Regions from separate parts of the Eubacterium sp. AF19-12LB genome, predicted to be linked through region 1. Evidence: predicted binding sites of a transcription regulator. Region 1 holds the regulator's gene; the other holds the start of a gene.
The links. The regulator HrcA, encoded in region 1, represses chaperone genes, less so after heat shock. The targets are predictions, from matches to a motif close to TGTTAGCACTCNNNNNNNNNGAGTGCTAACA.

Region 1 (9,016 bases):
GGAAGTAAAGTAATTGCGAGAGAAACAGTTAAGGCAATGCGAAAAGATGTTTTAGCTAAATGTTATGGTGGCGATATTTCACGTAAGAAAAAACTTCTTGAAAAACAGAAAGAAGGAAAGAAGAGAATGCGTCAGGTTGGTAACGTTGAAATACCACAGGAAGCATTTATGGCAGTACTCAAATTGGACGAAGATTAATATAAAAGGTATCTTTGCAGCAGGCAGAGGGACCTTATTAGTTGAAAAGAGAGGTAAAAATGAGCAAACATTTAGAAATATATATCCATATTCCGTTTTGCGTAAAAAAATGTGATTATTGTGATTTTCTCTCCGACAGGGCAGATTGCAAAACTAAAGAGGAGTATGTGGATGCGTTAATAAAAGAAATTGAATTGTCAAAAAATATTTTGAATGGATATGAAGTAGATTCAATCTTTTTTGGAGGAGGAACCCCTTCTATATTGGAATCACATTTATTTGAATGCATAATGAATGCAGTAAAAAAATATGCAAATATAAATGAAAATGCAGAAATAACAATAGAATGTAATCCGGGCACTTTGACAAGAGAAAAATTAGAAGTTTACAAGAAAACCGGAGTGAACAGATTAAGCATAGGACTTCAGTCGGCAAATGATGATGAATTAAAAAGCATCGGAAGAATACACACATGGCAGGAGTTTTTGGATAATTATCGAATAGCAAGAGAATGTGGATTTGACAATATTAACATTGACTTAATGAGTGCACTTCCGGGCCAAACGATTTCATCATATAATGAAACTCTAGAAAAGGTAGTTGCCTTGAATCCAGAGCATATATCAGCGTATAGCCTTATAGTAGAAGAAGGCACGATAATGTATGACAGGGTAAATGAAGCAGCATTGCAGGGAAAGGATATACTTCCTGATGAAGATACTGAGCGTGAAATGTATTACATGACAAAGAATATCTTAGAAGAAAATGGATATCACAGATATGAAATATCAAATTATAGTAAAGAAGGCATGGAATGTAGACACAACGTAGGATATTGGCAGAGAAAAAATTATATTGGCTTTGGAATAGGAGCAGCTTCTTTATTAGAAAATGAAAGATATAATAATATTTCAGATTTAAATAAGTACATTGCTTTCATAAATGAAATATACAATTGCGAAGATAATATGGATGAAATGACAGCTTTTCAATATGGAAGTGAAGAAATGATGGATTATTTATTTGAAGATGAAGATGATTATGAATTTGAAAATAATAATCAACAATCAAGAGAAGATGAATCTGTATTCAAAGAAAAAATTTATCAAAAGGAAAGTGATAATGATACAGACTTTGATACTGGTTATAACAGATTGGGTTCAATTCATAAAAATATTGAAAGACTCTCTAAAAATGATCAGATGGAAGAATTTATGTTTTTAGGCCTTAGAATGATGGAAGGAGTAAACAAAACTAAATTTGAAACACTTTTTAATAAGAAAATAGAAAACGTATACGGTAATGTCTTAGAAAAACTCACACAGGAGAAATTATTGAAAACCGAAAACGACAATATAAAACTTACCGAAAGAGGAATTGATGTAAGCAATGTAGTATTATCAGAGTTTTTATTATAATATGGAAAATATTCTATTTAATACTAATAAAAATCATAGCACAAACCGGATAAATGTATATAATACCGAAAGAGCATTTGCCGCCGTCGGTTCAATGTTCCATCATATGGAATGACTAGAACCGAAGGTTCTAATGTCAGACCATATGGTGGAACATTAGAACTGCTACGAGCGGCAAGCAGCGAAAGCGTTCTTTCGATATTATATACATTTTTAATTGCAAGCAGCGAAAGCGTTCTTTCGATATTATATACATCCTTAAGGTTTGTGCTATTTTTCTATGTTCACAAATTATTTACAAAAGTTTCTATAATTTTTTTTGCAAAAATGTTGACAAATAATATGGTGGGTGCTATTTTAATTTATGAAAGATGTTAGCACTCAAAACTAACGAGTGCTAATAAAGTAGAAAGGAGATGGAATATGGAACTGACAGAGAGAAAAGTAAAAATATTACAGGCAGTCATTCGTAACTATTTGGAAACAGGCGAGCCCGTTGGTTCAAGAACCATTTCTAAGTATACAGATCTTAACTTAAGTTCAGCAACCATTCGTAATGAGATGGCTGACTTAGAAGAGATGGGATATATAGTTCAGCCTCATACATCAGCAGGACGAATTCCTACAGATAAAGGTTACAGACTTTATGTTGACGATTTAATGAAAGAAAAAGTTCAGGAATTAGACAACAGAGAAAAGAAAGTAACTGAAAGAGAAAACCTTTTATTTGAAAAGGTTGATAAGGTTGAAACCCTTCTTCAGAATATGGCGAAGATGCTTGCAACCAATACTAATTATGCAACAATGATTTCAACATCAAGGGATAACGAAGATAAGATAAAATTCATTCAGCTGTCACTTATGGATGACAATCAGATTTTATGTATTGTTGTTTCGGGAAGAAACAGAGTAGTAAACAAGATTATAAAAGTTAAAGATCAGATTAATGAAGAAATGGTTTTGAGACTTAATGTGGCACTCAATACAAGTCTTGCAGGATTAGCAGTTGAGCAGATTAACATAGCTGTTATTTCAACACTTACATCTAATGCAGGTGAACATAAAGAATTAGTAACAGATGTGTTACAGGCAATTACAGAAGCCATTGCATCAGAAGCACAGATGAAGATTTATACATCAGGTGCAACGAATATTTTGAAGTATCCTGAATTAAGCAGTAACGAGAATGCAAGTTTGTTGCTTTCAACATTTGAAGAAAAGAAGCCATTAACCAATTTGGTAAATGATAATGAAACAGGAATTCAGGTTTATATCGGTGAAGAAACTCCGGTAGAAGGAATGAAGGATTGTAGTGTTGTAACAGCAACTTATGAATTAGAAGATGGCATTAAAGGTACCATCGGAGTTATAGGTCCGAAGCGAATGGATTATGAGAAAGTTGTAGAGACATTAAGAACAGTTAAGGGCCAGTTAAGCGATGCTTTCAAGAAGGAAGACGAATAGAAAGGAAGGTCCAATGGAAAAGAATATTAACGATATGCCTGAAGAAGAAAAGGTAGAAAAATCTGAAACTGAAGAAGAAACAGTAGAAGATACAAATGAAACAGTAGAAACTGAAAAAGAAACAACAGAAGATACTAAAGAAGATAAAGACAAAAAAGAAGCAGAAGATAAAAATTCTTCAGACAAAAAAGAAAAGAAAAAAATATTTGGAAAGAAAGATAAGAAAGACCAGCAGATAGAAGAATTAACTGATAAACATAAAAGACTTATGGCTGAATTCCAAAACTACAGAAACCGTAGCGAAAAAGAAAAATCAGCAATGTTTGAAGTTGGTGCAAGATCAATTATTGAAAAACTTCTTCCGATTGTGGATAACTTTGAAAGAGGTATCGCAGCATTATCAGAAGAAGAACAAAAATCACCAACAGGTCAGGGAATGAATTTAATATATAAGCAGTTGATGACAGCATTTGAAGAAATGGGAGTTACAGTCATTGAAGCTAAAGGCCAACAGTTTGATCCGGAATTACACAATGCAGTAATGCATGAAGACAATGACGAATTAGAAGAAAATGTTGTTGTTGAGGAATTCCAGAAAGGCTATAAATATAGAGACAGTGTTATAAGACATAGCATGGTTAAGGTAGCTAATTAATTTTACAAATAAGAAATTATTTAACATATATTTGAACTCGGAAAACCGAGAAATAAGAAAATTATCAATTTAGGAGGAAATATATCATGGGAAAGATTATTGGTATTGACTTAGGAACTACAAATTCATGTGTAGCAGTTATGGAAGGTGGAAAACCTACAGTTATTACAAATGCAGAAGGTGTTAGAACAACTCCATCAGTAGTAGCATTTGCAAAATCAGGTGAAAGATTAGTTGGTGAAACAGCTAAACGTCAGGCAGTTACAAACGCTGACAAGACAATCTCTTCAATTAAGAGACATATGGGAACAGATTACAAAGTAGCAATTGATGATAAGAAATATACACCACAGGAAATTTCAGCAATGATTCTTCAGAAGTTAAAAGGTGATGCTGAAGCTTACTTAGGTGAAAAGGTATCAGAAGCTGTTATTACAGTACCTGCTTACTTCAATGATGCACAGAGACAGGCAACAAAAGATGCAGGTAAGATTGCAGGACTTGATGTAAAGAGAATTATCAACGAGCCAACAGCTGCAGCATTAGCTTATGGTCTTGATAATGAAAAAGAACAGAAGATTATGGTATACGATTTAGGTGGTGGTACATTTGATGTATCTATTATCGAAATTGGTGATGGTGTAATCGAAGTATTATCAACTTCAGGTGATAACAGACTTGGTGGTGATGACTTTGATGAAGCAATTACAAATTATATGATTTCTGACTTCAAGACAAAGACAGGTGTAGACCTTACAACAGATAAGATGGCACTTCAGAGAATTAAAGAAGCAGCAGAAAAAGCTAAGAAGGAACTTTCTTCAGCAACACAGACAAACATTAACATCCCTTACATTACAGTAACAGCTGAAGGACCACAGCATTTTGATTTAACTCTTACAAGAGCTAAATTTGATGAATTAACAAGAGCATTAGTTGAAAGAACAGCAGTTCCTGTACAGAATGCATTAAGAGATGCCGGAATTACAGCATCTGAACTTGGAAAGGTATTATTAGTTGGTGGTTCAACAAGAATCCCTGCAGTACAGGATAAGGTTAAACAACTTACAGGTCATGAACCATCTAAGAGTTTGAATCCTGATGAATGTGTAGCAATCGGTGCATCAATTCAGGGTGGTAAACTTGCAGGTGATGCAGGCGCAGGCGAAATCTTACTTCTTGATGTTACTCCACTTTCATTATCAATTGAAACAATGGGTGGTATCGCAACAAGATTAATTGAAAGAAATACAACAATTCCTACAAAGAAGAGCCAGACATTCTCAACAGCAACAGATAACCAGACAGCCGTTGATATCAACGTAGTACAGGGTGAAAGACAGTTCGCAAGAGATAACAAGAGCCTTGGACAGTTCAGACTTGATGGAATCCCACCAGCAAAGAGAGGTGTTCCACAGATTGAAGTTACATTTGATATTGATGCAAATGGTATCGTAAATGTTTCAGCTAAGGATTTAGGAACAGGAAAAGAACAGCACATTACAATTACAGCAGGTTCAAATATGTCTGATGAAGATATCGATAAGGCTGTAAAAGAAGCTGCTGAATTTGAAGCACAGGATAAGAAACGTAAGGAAGGCATTGATGCTAAGAATGAAGCTGATTCAATGGTATTCCAGACAGAAAATGCTTTGAATGAAGTTGGTGATAAGATTGATGCAAATGATAAGGCAGCAGTTCAGGCTGACATCGATGCATTAAAGGCTGTAATTGCTGAAATTACAGATGACCAGAACATCACAGATGCTCAGATTGAAAGCTTAAAGAATGGAAAAGAAAAATTAATGGAAAGCTCACAGAAAGTATTCTCAAAGATGTATGAACAGGCTCAGGCACAGGCTGGAGCACAGGGAGCAGGTCCTGATATGGGAGCACAGGGAGCTTACCAGGATCCTAATGCAGGAGCTGGAGCAGATGATGTAGTTGATGGTGACTACAAGGAAGTATAATCTGAATACACATATAGCACTGGGTTATAGAATATGATAGAATGTATCCCGTCCGGGTTTAGCCCGGACGGGTTTTACAAGTTATTTATACTAATATAAAAATAATGAAAATAGGACTAGGGTATGACATCCGTGTTTTATTTGCAGATTATTTATTCATACTAATATGAAAGGTGATAAAAATGGCGGAAAAAAGAGATTATTATGAGGTATTAGGCGTTGATAAAAATGCTGACGAAGCCACAATAAAAAGCGCATATAGAAAATTGGCTAAGAAATATCACCCGGACGTAAATCCTGGGGAAGAAGCTGCGGCGAAGTTTAAAGAAGCATCAGAGGCATATGCTGTACTTAGTGATGCTGATAAGAGACGTCAGTATGATCAATTCGGTCATGCAGCATTTGATGGAAGCGCAGGAGCAGGAGCCGGAGGATTTGATTTTAATTCTGCAGACTTTGGAGATATATTTGGAGACATATTCGGAGATATATTTGGCGGAGGCAGACGTAGTTCAAGAAACAGCAATGGTCCTATGAGAGGAGCAGATATTCGTGCTTCAGTCAGAATAACATTTGAAGAAGCTGTATTTGGATGCGAAAAGGAATTAAGTCTTAATCTTAAAGATGAATGTACAACATGTCATGGAACAGGTGCAAAGCCTGGAACACAACCTGAAACATGTAGCCGATGCGGAGGTAGAGGTCAGGTAGTTACAACACAGCAGAGCTTCTTTGGAACAATGCAGAATATTACAACATGTCCTGAATGTAACGGAACAGGTAAGGTTATAAAGGATAAATGTGCAACATGTCACGGCACAGGATATACTTCAAGTCTTAAAAAGATTGCAGTTACAATTCCAGCAGGTATTGATGACGGACAGAGTGTAAGAATCAGAGAAAAAGGTGAACCTGGAAGAAATGGCGGACCAAGAGGAGACTTATTAGTACAGGTTAGAATTATAGGCAATCCAAACTTCCAAAGAAATGGAATGGATTTATATACAAATACATCAATCTCATTTGCACAGGCAGCAATAGGAGGAGATGTAAGAGTTAACACTGTAGATGGAGATGTATTGTTTAATATAAAACCGGGAACACAGACAGGAACAAGAATCAGATTAAAAGGAAAAGGTGTTCCAAGTATTAGAAATAAAGCGGTTCGTGGTGATCAATATACAACTTTGATTGTAAGAGTACCTGAAAAATTGACTCATGAACAAAAAGAGTTAATTAAACAGTTAGACAAAATATCAGGAAATACACTAAACCAAAGTGAAGATGAAAAGCCAAAGAAAAAGAGTTTTAAAGATAAATTTAAACTAGATTAAGAGATTAGAAAAAAGAAATATTGCGGATATAAAAGTAAAATTGCTTTTATATCCGTATTTTTATATATTAAAAATTTGAAAAAAATTTTATAAGTTAGAAAATATTAAAACAATCATTTAAATAAATAAAGAAGAAATAAGTAATGTATATATTAAATTAAGTAACAATAAAACAAGAAAAATTTGCAAAAAAAAGTTTTTGTGAACAATAAAACCAATGAGAATAATCACTAATAGTCAAATTGTACAAAAACAAGCAAAAAAATAAGTGGTTTATAATAAAATATGTTGACTTTTGAAACGTTTTTAACTATACTGACTGTATAATAGTTATAAAGTTCAGGAGGAAAATTGAAATGAGAAAGAATTTAAAGAAAATCGCCACATTAGCAATGGCAGCAGCAATGGCTATCGCAGTAGTACCTGCAGTACCAACTCAGGCAGCTAAAACAGAATTAATTAAGAATGAATGGGACAGTTACTTTGGTGCTTCATCAGGATGGGCTGAAGGAGCAGAAGGAGCTTTGACAGAAAATTCTAAGTCATCTTGGACAGCCGATATGAATTCAATTGGCTGGGGTGGAATCTGGGGAGCTCAGGTTAAGAATGAAAACCTTAAGTACCAGAAAGGTCAGTCATATACAGTAAGTTGTAAACTTAAAGCAACTAATTTAGATAAATGGGTTCTTGTTAAGGTTGAAGGAGATGATCCTAATGCATACGAACCTGATAAGGCTCCATTAGCATTTAAGTGGGTACAGTTACAGCAGGATAAAGAACAGACAGTAACATTAGATTTTACTTTGGCTAAGAATTATAGTGGACATCTTTCATTATACTTTGGCGTTGGCGGAGAAATGGGTGACAGAGAAGATGAACAGTTAGCAGGTCTTTACAATGGTTTAGTTACATTACCAAAGGATGGAGATCCTACATTTTCATCATCTGTAAAATGTTCTAACATTTCAGTAAAACAGGTTGCTACAACAATTAAGAAAGTAAGAGCTAAGAAAGGCGTAGCTAAGGTTACTATTAACAAGAGTGCAGTAGCAAAGAAATATGTTGTACAGTATTCAACAAAGAGCAGTATGGCTGGTGCAAAGAAAGTTGTTACGGCTAAGACAAATGCAACATTAAAGAATCTTACAAGTGGAAAGAAATACTACGTTAGAGTTGCTGTTGTAAACAAGAATGGAAAGCAGAGCAAAGAATGGAGCGCTAAGAAAGTAGTTAAGGTTAAATAATTAAAGCTACATATATAAACTGTTTGAATTGCAATAATAAATAAACGAGAGAAACCTTATAATTAGGAAGAATTCCTTTTTATAAGGTTTCTTTTATATTGGCGTGCCCGGCGATGTATGTTCCACTTTGTAACATACAGTTTATGGAAAAATAAAAAGTGAAAAGGCTAAAATGGATATTTATGAAAGGTTGCATTAAAAAGTTTTAGCGTTTATAATAAAATGATGTTTTGTGGTTTAAGAGAGGATTTTATTTATGAAATGGAATAAATATACGTTAAAAACAACAACAGAAGCTATAGATTATATAAGTGGTTTGATGATTGAACTTGGGATAGATGGAATACAGATAGAAGACAATGTGCCTTTATCAGAAGAGGACAAGAAGGCAATGTTTATAGATTATCTTCCAACACTTCCTAAAGATGATGGAACAGCATATATAAGTTTTTATACAGAGGAAGATAATGACGATGAAGCATTACTTCATAAAGTTAGAGAAAAATTAAAAGAAGCATCATTATTTATAAATGTTGGAGAGGGAACAATAGAAAAAGATATAACAGAAGACATTGACTGGGTTAATAATTGGAAACAGTTTTTTAAAGCTTTTACTGTAGGAGAATTTTATATTAAACCTACATGGGAAGAAATTGATGAAGCTCATAAAGATATGAAGATGATTGAAATTGATCCTGGGACTGCGTTTGGAACAGGAAAACATGAAACAACT
Region 2 (7,536 bases), on a different contig from region 1:
AGTGGTCGAAAGACCTTTGTCTGATATCTTTGTCTGATATCTTTATCTTATAATCAGTTTTCCATCTTTTGCATCAACCGTAATAGTATCTCCCATATTTACATCTCCTTGTAAAATAATCTTTGCTACTAAGGTTTCTACATTCTTCTGTAAATATCTCTTAAGCGGTCTTGCACCATAAACCGGATCATATCCATTATCTGCGACAAATTTCTTTGCCTCGTCTGTAAGCACTAAATGTAAATCTTTGTCTGCAAGTCTTTCATTCAAATTTGCAACTATTAAATCTACAATTCCGCCAATATTATCACGGGTAAGTGGTTTAAACATAATAATTTCGTCTAATCTGTTTAAGAATTCAGGTCTGAAATGATTTCTCAAATCATTCATAACCATCTCTTCTGCCTCAGGCTTTATATCACCATTGTCATTGATTCCTTCAAGCAAATATGAAGAACCAATATTTGACGTCATAATTAATATTGTGTTTTTAAAGTCCACTGTTCTGCCCTGAGAATCTGTAATTCTACCATCGTCTAATACCTGTAATAATACATTAAATACATCCGGATGAGCCTTTTCAATTTCATCAAAAAGTACTACCGAATATGGTTTTCTACGAACTGCTTCAGTAAGCTGACCGCCTTCATCATATCCAACATATCCCGGAGGCGCTCCGATTAATCTTGACACTGAATATTTTTCCATATATTCACTCATATCAATACGAACCATATTTGTCTCATCGTCAAATAAATTCTGTGCAAGTGCTTTAGCAAGTTCTGTTTTACCTACACCTGTAGGTCCTAAAAACAGGAACGAACCTATTGGTTTACCAGGATCTTTTATTCCCGCCTTTGATCTGATTATTGATTCAGTAATCTTTGTAACTGCTTCATCCTGTCCAATTACACGTTTGTGTAACTGTTCATCCAAATGAAGAGTTTTATTTCTTTCTGTTTCTGTCAGTTTAGCAACAGGTATTCCTGTCCAACGTGAAATGATTTTTGCAATTTCTTCATCTGTAACACTTTCACGTACCAAAGACAAATCTTTATTTTTTACATTTGCCTCTTCACTTTCTAACTGTTTCTGTAACTGAGGTAATCTACCATATTGTAACTCAGCCATCTTTTCAAGATCATACTTGCTCTGGGCAATCTGTATTTCTTTCTTGACCTGTTCAACCTGTTCACGAAGTTCCTGTAATTTGTTTACAGAATTCTTTTCGTTTTCCCACTGAGCTTTCTTATTGTTAAATGCATCTCTAAGTTCAGCTAATTCTTTTTGAAGTTCCTCTAATCTTTCTTTGCTCAAATTATCGGTTTCCTTCTTTAAGGCTGCCTCTTCAATTTCCATCTGCATAACTTTTCTTCTAAGTTCATCAAGTTCTGTAGGCATTGAATCAAGTTCTGTTTTTATCATCGCGCAAGCTTCATCAACAAGGTCAATTGCCTTATCAGGCAAAAATCTGTCAGTTATATAACGGTCAGATAATGTTGCTGCTGAAACTAATGCACTATCTGTAATTTTAACTCCGTGGAAGACTTCATATCTTTCTTTCAATCCTCTTAAAATTGAAATTGTATCCTCCACTGTTGGTTCATTGACCATAACAGGTTGGAAACGTCTTTCTAAAGCCTTATCCTTTTCAATATATTGTCTATATTCATCAAGTGTTGTTGCACCGATACAATGAAGTTCACCTCTTGCAAGCATAGGTTTTAACATATTACCTGCATCCATTGCACCATCTGTTTTTCCTGCGCCGACAATTGTGTGTAACTCATCAATAAATAAAATTATCTCTCCGTTACTGTTCTTTACATCTTCAAGTACAGCTTTTAAACGCTCTTCAAATTCACCTCTGTATTTAGCACCTGCTACCAATGCTCCTAAATCAAGTGAAAATATCTTTTTATCCTTCAATCCATCCGGAACATCTCCACTTACAATTCTTTGAGCCAAACCTTCTACTGCTGCTGTTTTACCTACACCGGGTTCACCGATTAAAACAGGGTTATTTTTTGTCTTTCTTGACAATATACGAATTACATTTCTAATTTCACTGTCTCTTCCAATAACAGGGTCTAACTTTTGATTTCTTGCTCTCTCAACCAAATCCTGTCCATATTTTCCAAGTGCATCATAAGTAGCCTCAGGATTATCATTTGTTACTCTCTGATTTCCTCTTATCTCAGCTAATACCTTTAAGAATCTTTCCCTTGTAATACCATATTCTTTGAAAAATTCTTTAACTTCTTTATTTGGCTTAGCAATCATAGCAAGGAATAAATGTTCAACTGAAACATATTCATCTCCCATTCTCTTTGCTTCATCTTCTGCTGCTAGCAATGCTGAATTAAGACTCTGACTAATATACCTCTGTCCACCTTGTACTTTAGGTTTCTTACTAACATAATCTTCAATTCTGTTTTTAAAATGTGTTGTCTGGATTTCCATCTTTTCAACTAATTTTAAAATCAGACTGTCTTCTAAATTAACAAGGCTGTATATTAAATGTTCCTGATCAATTTCCTGATTACCAAATTCCTCAGCAACCTTTTCACAGTTCTGAACTGCTTCAATTGACTTCTGTGTAAATTTACTAATGTTCATCTTCTATACCTCCTTAACTTCTGTTTTAAATATTAGTTCTTCACTCTCTTTCTTAGGATTTTCCTTTCCTACAAATACGTTATAGCACTTTTGTTAGCACTCGTCAAGAGTGAGTGCTAATTATTTTTTTAATTTTTTTAGTTTTTCTTTTGTTTTCATAAAAAGAACTGTTACATATCAATAACGCAACAGTTCCTTTTATGTAGCACAGAGCAAGCCGTAGTCATTAAATCATAGGTTTGCTTACCCTGACATCTTATATACTATGTATTTACGTATTATTATCCGCCTTAATTTCATTAAAGTTTAGAGTATATCTATATGTTCTCCATTTAAAGCTTTGTTCATACTACGGACTGCACAGAATTTGCCGCACATTGAACATGTATCTTCATGTTCAGGTGCTCTGTCTGCTCTAATTGCTTTTGCAGTTTCAGGATCAAGTGCGCATTCCCACTGAGCATCCCAATCTAAAACTCGTCTTGCATCTCCCATTTTATCATCTATATCTCTTGCGCCTCTTACGCCTTTTGCGATATCAGCTGCATGAGCTGCGATTTTACTTGCAATTATTCCCTGCTTTACATCATCTAAATTTGGAAGTGCCAAATGTTCTGCAGGTGTAACATAGCAAAGGAAAGCTGCTCCACTCATTGCTGCAATTGCACCACCAATAGCTGCTGTTATATGATCATATCCGGGTGCTATATCTGTAACTAAAGGTCCTAAAACATAAAATGGTGCTCCCATACAAATTGTCTGCTGAACTTTCATGTTAGCTGCTATCTGATCCATTGGTACATGTCCCGGTCCTTCAACCATAACCTGAACATCTTTTTCCCATGCTCTCTTAGTTAATTCTCCAAGACGAACAAGTTCTTCAATCTGACATACATCTGTTGCATCTGCAAGACAACCCGGTCTGCAGGCATCTCCTAATGAAACAGTAACATCATATTCTCTACATATATCAAGAATTTCATCATAGTATTCGTAGAACGGATTTTCTTCTCCTGTCATGCACATCCATGCAAAAACAAGTGAACCTCCTCTTGATACAATATTCATTTTTCTTTTATGTTTGCGAATCTGCTCTATTGTTTTTCTTGTAATTCCACAATGAAGTGTAACAAAATCAACACCATCCTGTGCATGTAAACGTACTACATCTATAAAATCTTTTGCTGTTAAAGTATCCAAGTCTCTCTGATAATGAATTACACTATCATATACAGGTACTGTTCCTATCATTGCAGGACATTCACTTGTAAGTTTTTTACGAAATGGCTGTGTGTTTCCATGACTTGATAAATCCATGATTGCTTCGCCACCCATCTTTACGGCTGACATAACTTTTTCCATTTCAACATCATAATCTTTGCAATCCTTAGAAATTCCAAGATTTACGTTAATCTTTGTTTTTAACATAGAACCTATTCCTTCAGGATCGAGACACTTATGATTCTTATTAGCAGGAATTACAACTTTACCACTTGCTACAAGAGGTAAAAGCTCCTTTACTTCCATTTTTTCTTTTTTTGCTACAATTTCTAATTCCTTTGTTACAATTCCTTTTCTTGCAGCTTCCATCTGTGTTGCATATAATCTTTCTTCCATCGTAATTCTCCTTTATTATTTTACTTTAGTATATTCATTTGTAATAGCAAATCCATGATTCATAGGTCCACTTTCCTTTCCTAAATCAAGCATAGCTGCTAATGCTCCTGAAATATACTCTTTGGCTCTAAAAACTGATTCTTCCAAATCATATCCTTTTGCCAGATTTGATGCTATTGCCGATGATAATGTACACCCTGTTCCATGGGTATTTGGATTATCTATTCTTTTCCCATGAAACCATTTGAATTCATTATCTTTATATAATAAATCGCTGGCATCATTTTGGTTATGTCCTCCTTTGCAAAGGACTGCACAGTTATATGTTTTTGCAATTTTTTCTGCTGCCTTTATCATATCTTTTGAGTTGTTTATTTTTATTTGGGCCAGTTCTTCTGCCTCCGGAATATTTGGAGTAAGAATCGTTGCCAAATGAAACAATTCTTTTTTTAATGTGTCTACAGCATCTTCATTAATAAGCCTTGCGCCACTTGTTGCCACCATTACCGGATCAATAACAATATTTTTCGCTTTATATTGTTTTAATTTATCAGAAATAACTTTTATAAGTTCTTTCTCTGAAACCATTCCTACTTTAACTGCATCCGGTTCAATATCCGTAAATATGCAGTCAATTTCCTGTGCCAGAAATTCAGGTGTTGCATTCTGTATTGCCGCCACACCTGTAGTATTTTGAGCAGTTAAGGCTGTAATGGCACTCATAGCATACACTCCATTTGCCATCATCGTCTTTATATCTGCCTGAATACCTGCTCCACCACTTGAATCACTTCCTGCAATTGTAAGGGCTGTCTTCATATAATTCTCCTACTATTTATTATTTAATTTTCTTTTTTGTCACATATATAGTAATTCTATATATGTTCTCTAGTCTTACTTTACCTGATAATATTATTCTACAATTTTGCTTATTTCTTCTTTTAAGCCACTAGCTGCATTTTTTATATTATTTGCTCCATAAATTGCACTAATTACTGCAATTCCGTCTATTTTACTTCCTGTTAATTCTTTAATGTTATCATGAGTTATTCCACCTATTGCTACAACAGGAATTGACACTGCTTCACATATTTCTTTCAAAGTTTCATACGTTACTTCTTTTGCATCATCTTTTGAATTTGTCGGAAATACTGCTCCTACTCCAAGATAATCTGCACCTCTTTTTTCTGCCAAAAGTGCCTGTTCTACTGTCTGTGCGGATACACCTATGATTTTATCAGGTCCTAATTTTTCTCTTACCATACCTGCTTCCATATCACTTTGTCCTACATGGACTCCGTCTGCTCCTATTTCTACAGCAATATCCACATTATCATTTATAATGAAAGGTACTTTATATTCTTTGCATAACTTCTGTAATTCTTTTGCCTCTTCAAGGAAATGCTCCTCATCTAATTTTTTCTCTCTTAACTGAAGAAAAGTAACTCCTCCGTCAAGACTTTCTTTTACTACTTCGTATAAAGTTCTTCCGTTTAACCAATATCTGTCTGTTACTGCATACAATAACAAATCTTTTTTATCTAATTTCATATTTTGCTCCTTTATCGAGAGTTTCCTTATCCATATTATAGATTGCATCAATAATTCTATTTCTATATGTAGAATTACCGTCTCCCTCTTTCATATAACTCCATCCGATTTCACCTGCAAGACCCATTGTACAAACTGCTGCTGCAGCTGCCTCTAACTGTTCGTTAGGATTTGCTACTAAAAATGCTGTCATCATTCCTGAAAGCTGACATCCTGTTCCTGTTATTTTTCCCATTTCAGGACGACCATTTCTTATAACAAAACATCTTTTTCCATCGCTTACTAAATCAATTGCTCCTGTAATTGCTATTATTGTTTCACTCTTTTTTGCAAATTCTTTTATAAATTTAATTGAATTTTCCAAATTTTCTTCGGTCACTGCATCTGCTACATCAGCATCTACACCTTTTGTTGTTCCGCTACCATAAGCTAAGGTCTTAATCTCTGATATATTTCCACGAATTGCATTAAATTTAATTTTTTTCATTAACTCCACTGCAGTATTTGTTCTAAGTGTTGAAGCTCCTGCTCCAACAGGGTCAAGTAATACCATATGCCCTAATTTATTTGCTCTCTTTCCTGCAATAAACATACTTTCTATAGTTCTCTTATTCAATGTACCAATATTAATATTTAAGCCCTGGCAAATACTTGTAATATCCTCAACATCTTCCGGTTCATCAGACATAATCGGGCTTCCTCCACATGCCAATAAAACATTTGCCACATCATTAACTGTTACATAATTTGTAATATTATGAACCAAAGGTGTATTATTTCTGACCTCTTCTATGTATTTTCCTAACATGCACAATTCCCTCCTTTTACAAAAATAATGCGGATATGCCTATAAACACATCCGCACAAATATTGTTGTCTCACAAAATCTGCTATAATTATGTTCCTACGTTGGCATTATCCAAATCAGGTTATGGGTCAAGGTATACAACCTACTCTCAGCAAGCTTATGCAAGCTCCCCTTTTATTTTCACAAATAACAATCTTTTTAATTGTTATTACTTTAATCAGTAACTAAACTAATTATCAATTTCATTCTTTTCTTCAACTATAGACGGCTTTCGTTTCTGTGTCAATACTAGTTTTTTAGCTATATCACTATAATCTTTTTAAACTGGCGTCGTTATATTTCTTTATTTTTCATAAACCACTTATATTATTTATTTTTCACCTATGGTTCTATTAATATAACTATCTATGACTTCAACTAATTCATTTACTTCTAAATTATCAACATTTATGCACAAATCATAATTTCCGGCCATTCCCCATTCTTCACCGGTATAATATCCATGATATTTGCTTCTTCTTTCATCTGTCTGCAGCACGGTATTATGAGCTTTTCTTACTGAAATGTTATGTTTCTTAGCAATGTTTTCTTCTCTTACTTTTTTGCTACCTGACAGGAAAATTGAAATACATTTAACATCATCTCTATATACATAATTGCCACATCTTCCAATTATAATAAAATTGTCTTCATCAATTACATTTTTCAACGCTTTACCTGCTGTACTGTATAACAGCGAATCTTCTTCAGAAACCGTAATCGAATGCATAAGCATATCCATAGGTGTTTCTCCGTAAAAGTCAGGGTATCTTTCAAAATACCCTTTTTCCTTTGCCATTTTAGAAATTGCTTTTTTGTCAAATAATTTTAAATTATATTTTTGTGCCAATGCTTTTCCTATTTCATCTCCATTACATCCGCACTGTCTGGCTATTGTAATA

Region 2: clpB (ATP-dependent chaperone ClpB) is a predicted target of HrcA. The motif match lies at 2,711-2,741, and genes of this name have one in related genera.

Annotation. Positions count from the first base shown of each region.
Region 1 is NZ_QUGP01000003.1:251,054-260,069, forward strand. It holds gene lepA (translation elongation factor 4) at 1-198, shown strand, start outside; gene hemW (radical SAM family heme chaperone HemW) at 258-1,616, shown strand; gene hrcA (heat-inducible transcriptional repressor HrcA) at 2,040-3,080, shown strand; gene grpE (nucleotide exchange factor GrpE) at 3,094-3,735, shown strand; gene dnaK (molecular chaperone DnaK) at 3,822-5,705, shown strand; gene dnaJ (molecular chaperone DnaJ) at 5,888-7,039, shown strand; gene DWX29_RS04300 (fibronectin type III domain-containing protein) at 7,396-8,283, shown strand; gene prmA (50S ribosomal protein L11 methyltransferase) at 8,540-9,016, shown strand, end outside.
Region 2 is NZ_QUGP01000005.1:197,315-204,850, forward strand. It holds gene clpB (ATP-dependent chaperone ClpB) at 43-2,619, opposite strand; gene thiC (phosphomethylpyrimidine synthase ThiC) at 2,926-4,236, opposite strand; gene thiD (bifunctional hydroxymethylpyrimidine kinase/phosphomethylpyrimidine kinase) at 4,252-5,055, opposite strand; gene thiE (thiamine phosphate synthase) at 5,149-5,787, opposite strand; gene thiM (hydroxyethylthiazole kinase) at 5,774-6,595, opposite strand; TPP riboswitch at 6,672-6,778, opposite strand; gene DWX29_RS06905 (cytidylate kinase-like family protein) at 6,966-7,536, opposite strand, start outside.